DNA from 2 places in the Oscillibacter sp. GMB15532 genome. Region 2 is predicted to be linked to the other one. Evidence: predicted binding sites of a transcription regulator. Region 2 holds the regulator's gene; the other holds the start of a gene.
What was found. Region 2 encodes NrdR, which represses ribonucleotide reductase genes. Its sites were predicted from a motif close to CACNANATNTNGTG; they were not measured.

Region 1: a site for NrdR is predicted at 2,018-2,031, ahead of ABVS15_RS01645 (ribonucleoside triphosphate reductase). Genes of this name have one in related genera too.

The regions. Positions count from the first base shown of each region.
Region 1 is NZ_JBEVTO010000001.1:357,416-362,047, forward strand. Features, by position in the region: gene ABVS15_RS01635 (hypothetical protein) at 363-1,199, shown strand; gene ABVS15_RS01640 (anaerobic ribonucleoside-triphosphate reductase activating protein) at 1,196-1,894, shown strand; gene ABVS15_RS01645 (ribonucleoside triphosphate reductase) at 2,203-4,632, shown strand.
Region 2 is NZ_JBEVTO010000003.1:277,547-282,178, forward strand. Features, by position in the region: gene ABVS15_RS05670 (hypothetical protein) at 40-501, shown strand; gene ABVS15_RS05675 (hypothetical protein) at 634-1,149, shown strand; gene nrdR (transcriptional regulator NrdR) at 1,326-1,781, shown strand; gene ABVS15_RS05685 (peptide chain release factor 3) at 2,022-3,605, shown strand; gene ABVS15_RS05690 (helix-turn-helix transcriptional regulator) at 3,798-3,998, shown strand; gene ABVS15_RS05695 (DUF6773 family protein) at 3,995-4,492, shown strand.

The DNA.
Region 1 (4,632 bases), on a different contig from region 2:
CTTCAGCATATGCGCGGAAGATAAAAAACAGTCCTGCGTATAAGCTGTCGAATTTTGCGGCGTTTGATTATAACATGGATTGCCCAAAGCGGCAACCTCGCCGCCCGATGCGTTTTCCCTCGCCGCGGTGTGGACAAACCGCCTTGGCGGGCGTATAATGACCCCAGTATCAGCCCCTTTGCGCCTTTAGCAATCACGGGGAACCCTGCACGCGTCTCGTCCCCACGGTCGGAGCAGTACCGCTTCCTTTGGGGCGTGGCGGGAAAATCTCCGCCCGCTACGAAGACACCGCAAACCGGGCGAGCGAAAAATATTACCAAATTGCGCCGGGGGCTATGCCCGGCTTTTCAAGGAGGACCGGAATGAAACACACCACGGCTATGGCTGTTTTGGCGGCGGCGGGCGGCGCGGCGGCCTTTTTTCTGCGGCTGGCGCAGGCGCGCACCGGCTTGATTCCGGAAACCGGACTGAGCGTTCCCGGAAATCTTTTCGGACATCTTCTGTGGGTTTTGCTGGCTCTTTTGGGGGTGGGGCTGTTTTTGCTTGCCCGCCGCCTGCCTGATCGCCGCCCCGACCCCCGCCCGTTTCAGGATGTCTTTTCCGCGCAGGGAGCCGCACCCCTGCTGCTGGTCGGCGTCTTCCTGCTGGCTCTTTCCGGGGGGGCAGAGGTACGGGCCGCCCTTTCAGCTCCCGCAGGCTTTCCCGGCAGCGGGGCCCCTCCCGCAGGAGTTGCGCTGGCCTGCGGCGGCCTGACCGCGCTTTCCGCCCTGTGTCTGCTGCCCGTCGCTTTTTCGGCAGGTGCCGGGCGGCACTCTCGCTCCCGCAGGACCCCGCCACCAGTCTTACTTCTGCCTGCCCCCGTGGCGCTGGTGTTTCATCTGGTGCTGGACTACCGGGTCCGCGCCGCAAACCCCGCGCTGGAAACCTATGCACCGGAGCTGCTGGCTCTGGGCTTTGCCGCGCTGGCCTTTTTCCGTCTGTCCTCCTTCGCCTTTGAAGACGGCTCGGTGCAGGTCTTTTCCTTTTTCGCCGGAGGCAGCGTCGTTCTCTGCGCTGCCGCACTGGCAGGCAATCGAAGCCTTTCGAACTACGCCTTGCTAGGCGGCTGTGCCCTCTTCTTTCTGGGGCTTCTCCTCTCCCTACAGCCCGGTTCGATCCGCAGACGCGCAGGCGAGGTGGAAGAAGAGGAACTGCCTTGACCTTCTGCGGACTGCAAACTCTGTCACTGGTTGACTTTCCCGGTAAAGTGGCGGCCACGGTCTTCACCGGCGGGTGCAACCTCCGCTGCCCCTATTGCCACAACGCCCGTCTGGTCATCGCGCCCGCCGAGGAGCAGGAGCGGTATAAGGAGCAGGAGATTCTTGCGTTTTTATCCTCCCGCCGGGGACTGCTGGACGGGGTGGTGCTCTCCGGCGGGGAACCGCTGCTGCACGAGGGGCTTTCGGACTTTGCCGCCCGGGTAAAGTCTATGGGCTTTGCGGTGAAGCTGGACACCAACGGGTGCTATCCCCAGCGGCTCCGTGCCCTGCTTGAGACAGGAAGCATCGACTATGTAGCCATGGATATCAAAAACAGCCTGTCAAAGTACCCTCTGACCGTGGGCGTAATGGACTTTGACACCGCCCCTGTGGAGGAGAGTGCCGCGCTTTTGATGGATGGACCGACGGACTATGAATTCCGTACCACGCTGGTGCGGGAGCTTCACACTCAGGCGGATTTGCTGTCCATTGCCCAATGGCTGAACGGGGCACGGCGCTATTTTTTCCAGAACTTCGCCGACTCCGGGGAACTGATTGGCTCCGGGCTGCACGGCTTCTCCCCCGATGAAATGCGTACCTTTGCCGAGGCTGTCCGCCCCTTTTGTGGAGAAGTTTCTCTCCGGGGCGTGGACTGAGCGGTACTCACCTTTTTCGACAAATACTGACTTTTTTCGTCACAAAATGCTATTTGGTGTACAGTTATGTTTTTCGCGTTCCTACTAAATCTGGGCGCAATTGGCATTTTTTATGAAATACTCCACAAGATATAGGAGTTCTTCTAATTGACATCCCCCAACAGCCCCGCTAGAATAAGAACGGAAGGACGCTTCGGCGTCTTTCCGTTCTGACGGTATATGGGCCTATCTTTGGTACGCAGGCGGCGGCAGGGCAGTTTGCCCCGCCGCCGCGAAGCGGAAATACTTTAAGAGAGTGTGGGAGCGGTATGTATCGAGTTTTGAAGCGGGACGGCAAGGTCGTGGACTTTGCCCTGTCCAAGATCAGCGTGGCCATCACCAAGGCGTTTGACGCCGTGGGAAAGGACTACAACCCCGACATCATCGATCTTTTGGCGCTGAAGGTCACCGCGGATTATCAGGACAACATCAAGGACGGCTCCATCTCAGTGGAGCAGATTCAGGACAGCGTGGAAAACGTTCTCATCAAGGCCGGATACAGCGATGTGGCCAAGGCCTACATTCTGTACCGCAAGCAGCGGGAGAAAATCCGTAATTTAGGCTCCACCGTGCTGGATTACAAGGACCTGGTGAACAACTACCTGCACATCAACGACTGGCGGGTGAAGGAAAACTCCACCGTCACTTACTCCGTGGGCGGGCTGATTCTATCCAACTCCGGGGCCATCACCGCCAACTACTGGCTCAGCGAGATTTACGATGCGGAGGTGGCACAGGCCCACAAAAGCGGCGATCTCCACATTCACGATTTGTCCATGCTCACCGGCTACTGCGCGGGATGGAGCCTGAAGCAATTGATTCAGGAGGGCCTTGGCGGCATTCCGGGCAAGATCACCTCCTCCCCCGCAAGCCACCTGTCCACCCTTTGCAACCAGATGGTGAATTTCCTTGGCATCATGCAGAACGAGTGGGCCGGGGCGCAGGCGTTCTCCTCCTTCGACACGTATCTGGCCCCCTTTGTGCGAGTGGACAACCTCTCCCAAAAAGAGGTGAAGCAGTGCATCCAGTCCTTTGTGTACGGGGTGAACACCCCGTCCCGCTGGGGCACGCAGGCTCCGTTTTCCAACATCACGCTGGACTGGACCGTTCCCACCGATCTTGCAGGCCAGCCCGCCATCGTGGGGGGCAGGGAGATGGACTTTAACTATGGGGACTGCAAGCAGGAAATGGACATGGTAAACCGCGCCTTTATCGAAATCATGGTGGAGGGCGACGCGGACGGCCGGGGCTTCCAGTATCCCATTCCCACTTACTCCATTACGAAGGATTTTGACTGGAGTGACACGGAGAACAACCGTCTTCTCTTTGAGATGACCGGGAAATACGGGACACCCTATTTCTCCAACTACATCAACTCCGACATGGAACCCTCGGACGTGCGCAGCATGTGCTGCCGCCTTCGGCTGGATTTGCGGGAGCTGCGGAAAAAGTCCGGCGGCTACTTCGGCTCCGGCGAATCCACCGGGTCCGTCGGCGTGGTGACGGTAAACCTGCCCCGCATCGCATATCTTGCCAAGGACGCGGCGGACTTTTACCGGCGGCTGGACAAGCTGATGGACGTGGCCGCCCGCAGCCTGAACACCAAGCGCACCGTCATCACCAAGCTGCTGGATGCGGGACTGTATCCCTATACCCAGCGGTATCTGGGCAGCTTTGGCAACCACTTTTCCACCATCGGCCTTGTCGGCATGAACGAAGCGGCGCTGAACGCCGCCTGGCTGCGCAGGGACCTGACAGCGCCGGAGTCCCAATCCTTTGCCAAGGATGTGCTGAACCATATGCGTCAGCGGCTCAGCGACTATCAGGAGCAGTACGGCGACCTTTACAATCTGGAGGCCACCCCCGCCGAGTCCACCTCTTATCGTCTGGCAAAGCACGACACGGAGCGGTTCGAAGACATTATTACCGCCGCCAAACCCGGTGACGCACCCTATTACACCAATTCCTCCCACCTGCCGGTGGGGTACACCTCGGACTTGTTCGACGCGCTGGCGGTGCAGGATGAGTTGCAGACCCTCTATACCTCCGGCACCGTGTTCCACGCGTTTCTGGGCGAAAAACTGCCGGACTGGAAAGCCGCCGCCGCGCTGGTGCACAAAATCGCGGAGAACTTTAAACTGCCCTACTATACTCTCTCCCCCACCTATTCCGTCTGTTCACAGCACGGGTATCTTACCGGAGAGCATTTCACCTGCCCCCACTGCGGGAAACCCGCCGAGGTTTACAGCCGCATCACCGGGTATTACCGCCCCGTACAGAACTGGAACGACGGCAAGGCGCAGGAATACAAAGACCGCAAACTTTATGAACCCGGAACGGCTTTTAAAGCTCACGCGCCAAGCCCCGCCCCACAGACTGCCCAGCCCGTGCCCGGTTTTACTGCTCCCTTCTCTGCGGAGCAGCCCGTCCCGGAGAAAAGCTCCACCGTGCGGGCCATGCGCGATGCGGTAGACGAGCTGCTGCTGTTCACCACCAAAACCTGCCCCAACTGCAAAACCGCAAAGGCGGGACTTGAACAGGCGGGACTTTCCTACACGGTGCTGGACGTGAGCGAACATCTGGACCTTGCTCGGAAATACCGCATTATGCAGGCGCCCACCCTGCTGGTGCGCCGGGGGGACAAGATGGAGGCGGTTTCCGGCGCGCCCGACATCTGCAAGCTTGCCGCCGCGCTTTGA
Region 2 (4,632 bases):
TATTCTTTTCCCTGGCGCCGCCGGTGACGGGAGGGCTTGATGAAACAAAAGAAAAACAGATGGGTCCTGCGGGCCGGGGCGCTGATGTTGGCCTCCATGGCGGCGATGATTACATTTTCCGCAGCGGCGGAGGCGGGGTCTCAGGGGGACCCGCTGGTGACGCTGAGCTATCTGAACGAGACGTTCCTGCCCAAAATTCTTTCTCAGGTGCAGGGAACGGGAACCGGCAGCGCCGGGACAAGCTTCACCGTGGTGGATTTGTCCAAGGGCGGGACATTGAACCTTTCTGTGGGCGCGGAGGTGCTGCTTCGGGCGGGCACGGCTTCCTGCGGCGCGGCTTCTTCTCCGGGTCTTGTGGATGAAACCACCGCCGAGGTTCTGGAAAACGGCAGCGCGCTGGTGAAAAACCACCTGTACATGGCAACCGTGGAAGGACGGACGGTAAAAGCCGGGTCCGACGGGGTAAAGCTTTTGGTGCGTGGAGGCTATTCTGTAAGCTGACATAGAAACGAACGCATAAAAAAACAAGCATACATAAAAGCCCGCCGCCCGCGCATAGGATAGCGCAGGCGGCGGTTTTTTTGTGCCCTTCGTGGGCCGGTCCCGCGCCGCCCGAAGGGAGAGGAAGCCGCCATGGACAAGTATCCGCTGTATCTGGACGGCAGAGCCGCCGGGGAGCTGAGCGTGACCGAAGCCGGGATGTACGCCGACTACCGCGCCGCGTGCCGTATTCCCGGCCCAGCGTTTTTGCGGGCATATCTTGTAGGGGATCAGGCCGAAATGCTTTTGGGCGTTCTTGCGCCGGAGGGCGGGGCATATTCCATCCGCCGCAGACTGAGCCGCCGGGAGACGGCGGACCTTGGAAAGCTTCTGCGCTGCGACGCGCGGCGGGAGGGAGAGCGGGCATGGGAACGGGTCCCCGCGCCGGAGCGGCTGCTGAAATCCCCGTGGCTTTCCCATATGCTGCAAGGTGTTTCCGGTGTGCTGACCCAGCAGGGGGAGGGGCGGCTGCTGGTGGCAATCCCCTATGACCCGGCAAAGCCCTTTCCGCTTACGCCGCTGTTCTGCTTTGCAAAAATATGCCGGATTGAGGGGACGCTGCACGTCGTCTATGCCTTCGATTCACAGGAGAGGCCAATGATGCCCTGAGCCTTTAATGCAAAGGGGCCAAAAAATTTTTATAAAAAGCAATTGACGTATACCACAACGCTTTGCGTTGTGGTATACTGTGCTTGAAAGAATAATTTTCGGCGCGGCCTGCCCCGTGATGCTTCCGCCCCAGGGCCGGAATGTACAGGCCCTGCCGCCAGGAAGGAGAACGCCCGATGAAATGCCCCTATTGCGGGTTCGCCGAGAGCAAGGTTGTGGATTCCCGCCCCACCGACGACGGGGCCAGCATCCGCCGCAGGCGGGAGTGCCTGTCGTGCAGTAACCGGTTCACCACCTATGAGACGGTGGAAAGCCTGCCCATGGTGGCGGTGAAAAAGGACGGCAGCCGCCAGAGCTTTGATCGCAGCAAGGTTCTGGGCGGCATGATCCGCGCCTGTGAGAAGCGGCCCGTGCCGCTGGCGGAACTGGAGCGCATCGCCGACGAGGTGGAGCAGGAGCTGCAAAACGGACTGGACCGGGAAATCACCACGGAGCACATCGGCGAGCTGGTGATGGAAAAGCTTCGCAAGCTGGATCAGGTGGCCTATGTCCGCTTCGCCTCCGTTTACCGCCAGTTTAAGGACATCGATACCTTCATGTCGGAGCTGAACAAGCTTTTGGCAGAGCAATAAACCCTTTTTACGCGGTAGGAAACGCGGTTCCCGGCGCGCATGCCATAGAGAAATAGGGGTCCCGGGCCGCGCCCGGGGCCTCTTTTTGCCCGTTTTGGACAAAAATTCAGACTTTTCAGCGGAGACACGCCGAAAAAGTTGATTTTCCCGCCGGAATTGCGGACAATAACTTGCAAAGCACCCGGCGATGTGATAAATTAAAAAGGTTCATCAGATTCATAAGAACGAAGGAGTAACGCCATGTCCGCCCTGAAAGACGAAATCTCCCGGCGCCGCACGTTTGCGATTATTTCGCATCCCGACGCCGGTAAAACCACCCTTACGGAAAAATTTCTGCTGTACGGCGGCGCCATTGCCCAGGCCGGTGAGGTGAAGGGCAAGCGGGCCAAGGCCGCCACCTCCGACTGGATGGAGATTGAGCGCCAGCGCGGCATTTCCGTTACCTCATCGGTGATGCAGTTTCAGCACGGGGGGTATTGCATCAACATTCTGGATACCCCGGGCCATCAGGATTTCTCCGAGGATACCTACCGCACGCTGATGGCGGCGGATTCCGCCGTCATGGTCATCGACGGGGCCAAAGGCGTGGAGCCGCAGACCCGCAAGCTTTTCCGCGTCTGCGCTTTGCGGAATATCCCCATTTTCACCTTCATCAACAAGATGGACCGGGAGACGAAGGACCCTCTTGCGCTGTGCGAAGAGGTGGAGCGGGAGCTTGGCATCGACACCTATCCGGTCAACTGGCCCATCGGCTGCGGTCGGGAGTTTGCCGGGGTTTACGACCGGGAAAAGAGCCGTATCCTCTTTTTTCAGGGCGAGGGCCACGGGAAAAAGGCGGAGGCCACCGAGGTGGATTTGGAAGACCCCAAGGTGGGCGAGCTGATCGGCGAAAAGCGCTGGAGCACCCTGCGGGACGAGGTGGAGTTGCTGGGTGCGGGCCGGGAATTTGATATGGAAGCCGTCCGCGCCGGAAAGCTCAGCCCCGTGTTTTTCGGGTCTGCGTTGACCAACTTTGGCGTGGAGCCTTTTCTGGCGGAATTTTTGCGTATGACCACCGCACCTCTGAGCCGCACGGCGGACTGCGGCGTGGTGGACGCGTTTTCCCCCGACTTCTCCGCCTTTGTGTTCAAAATTCAGGCCAACATGAACAAGGCCCACCGGGATCGGCTTGCGTTCATGCGCATCTGCTCCGGCAAGTTTGAGCGGGACGCGGAGGTCTATCACATGCAGACCGGCAAAAAAATGCGCCTGAGCCAGCCTCAGACCATGATGGCTGCTGAGCGGGAGATCGTGGACGAAGCCTACGCGGGCGATATCATCGGCGTGTTCGACCCCGGCATTTTCTCCATCGGAGACACGATTACCGTGCCGGGAAAAAAGTTCAGTTTTTCCGGCATCCCTACTTTCGAGCCGGAGCATTTCATGCGGGTCAGCCCCAAGGACACCATGAAGCGCAAGCAGTTTATTAAGGGGACGGAGCAGATTGCCCAAGAAGGCGCTATCCAGATATTCAAGGTTCCCGGCGCGGGCATGGAGGAAGTCATCGTGGGCGTAGTGGGCACGTTGCAGTTCGACGTGTTCGAGTATCGCATGAGAAACGAATACGGCGTGGAGCTGTATATGTACGGCCTGCCTTACGAGCATCTGCGCCGCATTTCCGCAAGCCCCGTGGAGGACCCGAAGGAGTTGACGCTGTGCATGGGTGCGGAGGTTCTGGAAGATTTCCGGGGCAGACATCTCGTGGCCTTTGGTGGCGAGTGGTCCGTGGGCTTTTTGCTCAAGCACAACCCGGGACTGGAGCTGTCCGAATCCGTTTCGGTGTAAGAGCAGCGTCAAAATTAGACGTAAAGCGTCGCGCCGCAATAGAGCGGGCGGGGCTGCCACATGAAAAAATAAATAAAACCCGGGGAGCAGGATAAAAACCATTCTGCTCCCCGGCTTTTGCGATGGAATGCAATATATATTTGACATTAAGAAATGTATAGTATATACTGTGACTATGAAAGGGGGCATTTTATGAAAAACAAGAGAATGAAAATTGCTCGCATGGAATCGGACATGAAACAAGATGACCTGGCAAAAGCCGTAGGCGTTACCCGCCAGACCATCGGGCTGATAGAATCAGGGGATTATAACCCCACGCTGAACCTCTGCATCGCGATTTGTAAGGCGCTTGACAAAACACTAAACGATTTATTCTGGGAGGAATCGAAATGAAAAGACAAAATATGCAAGACGAAAGAGTTGCGGCGCAGCGCCGTAAAATAAACAGTGAAGCAAACGGTATTTTAATGACGGTGCTTTTGTTATCAATCCTCGTACAGCAATTTTTTCTGAATGCTCCGTTTAAGCAATACGCAGTTGAGGCGATCTGCTTTTTCGGAATGTCCTTGTACATGATTGTCCGATACATGACGCTGGGCCTTGACTTATACGGCGAAGGAAAGCGGACCAAGGGGATGCTTTTGGTGAACAGCTTGATGGCGGGAACAGCAGTAACGGCAATCAACGGTGTTTTGAACTATGCACAATACGCACAGCGCTATAAAGAGGATGGCATGGGTTATTTTATCGCGGTGCTGGCAATTACGTTTATCAGCGCAACTGCTTCTACGTTTGCTGTGCAGGCATTCTTTGCTTATCTCAATCAGAAAAAACAGGCGAAAATTCAAAAGCAGTTGGATGAAGATGAAAAAGACGAACAAGGATGACTTCTTCCCATAAATATCAGGTAAATGTTGTCTTACGAGTATGCTTTCAAAACAGCGGAGCTACTTGCGCCGGATTTGAAAAATTTTAATTTTCCGAATTAAAATGCGCGGGAGAGATTGAAAAATGTTTCTCCCGCGCA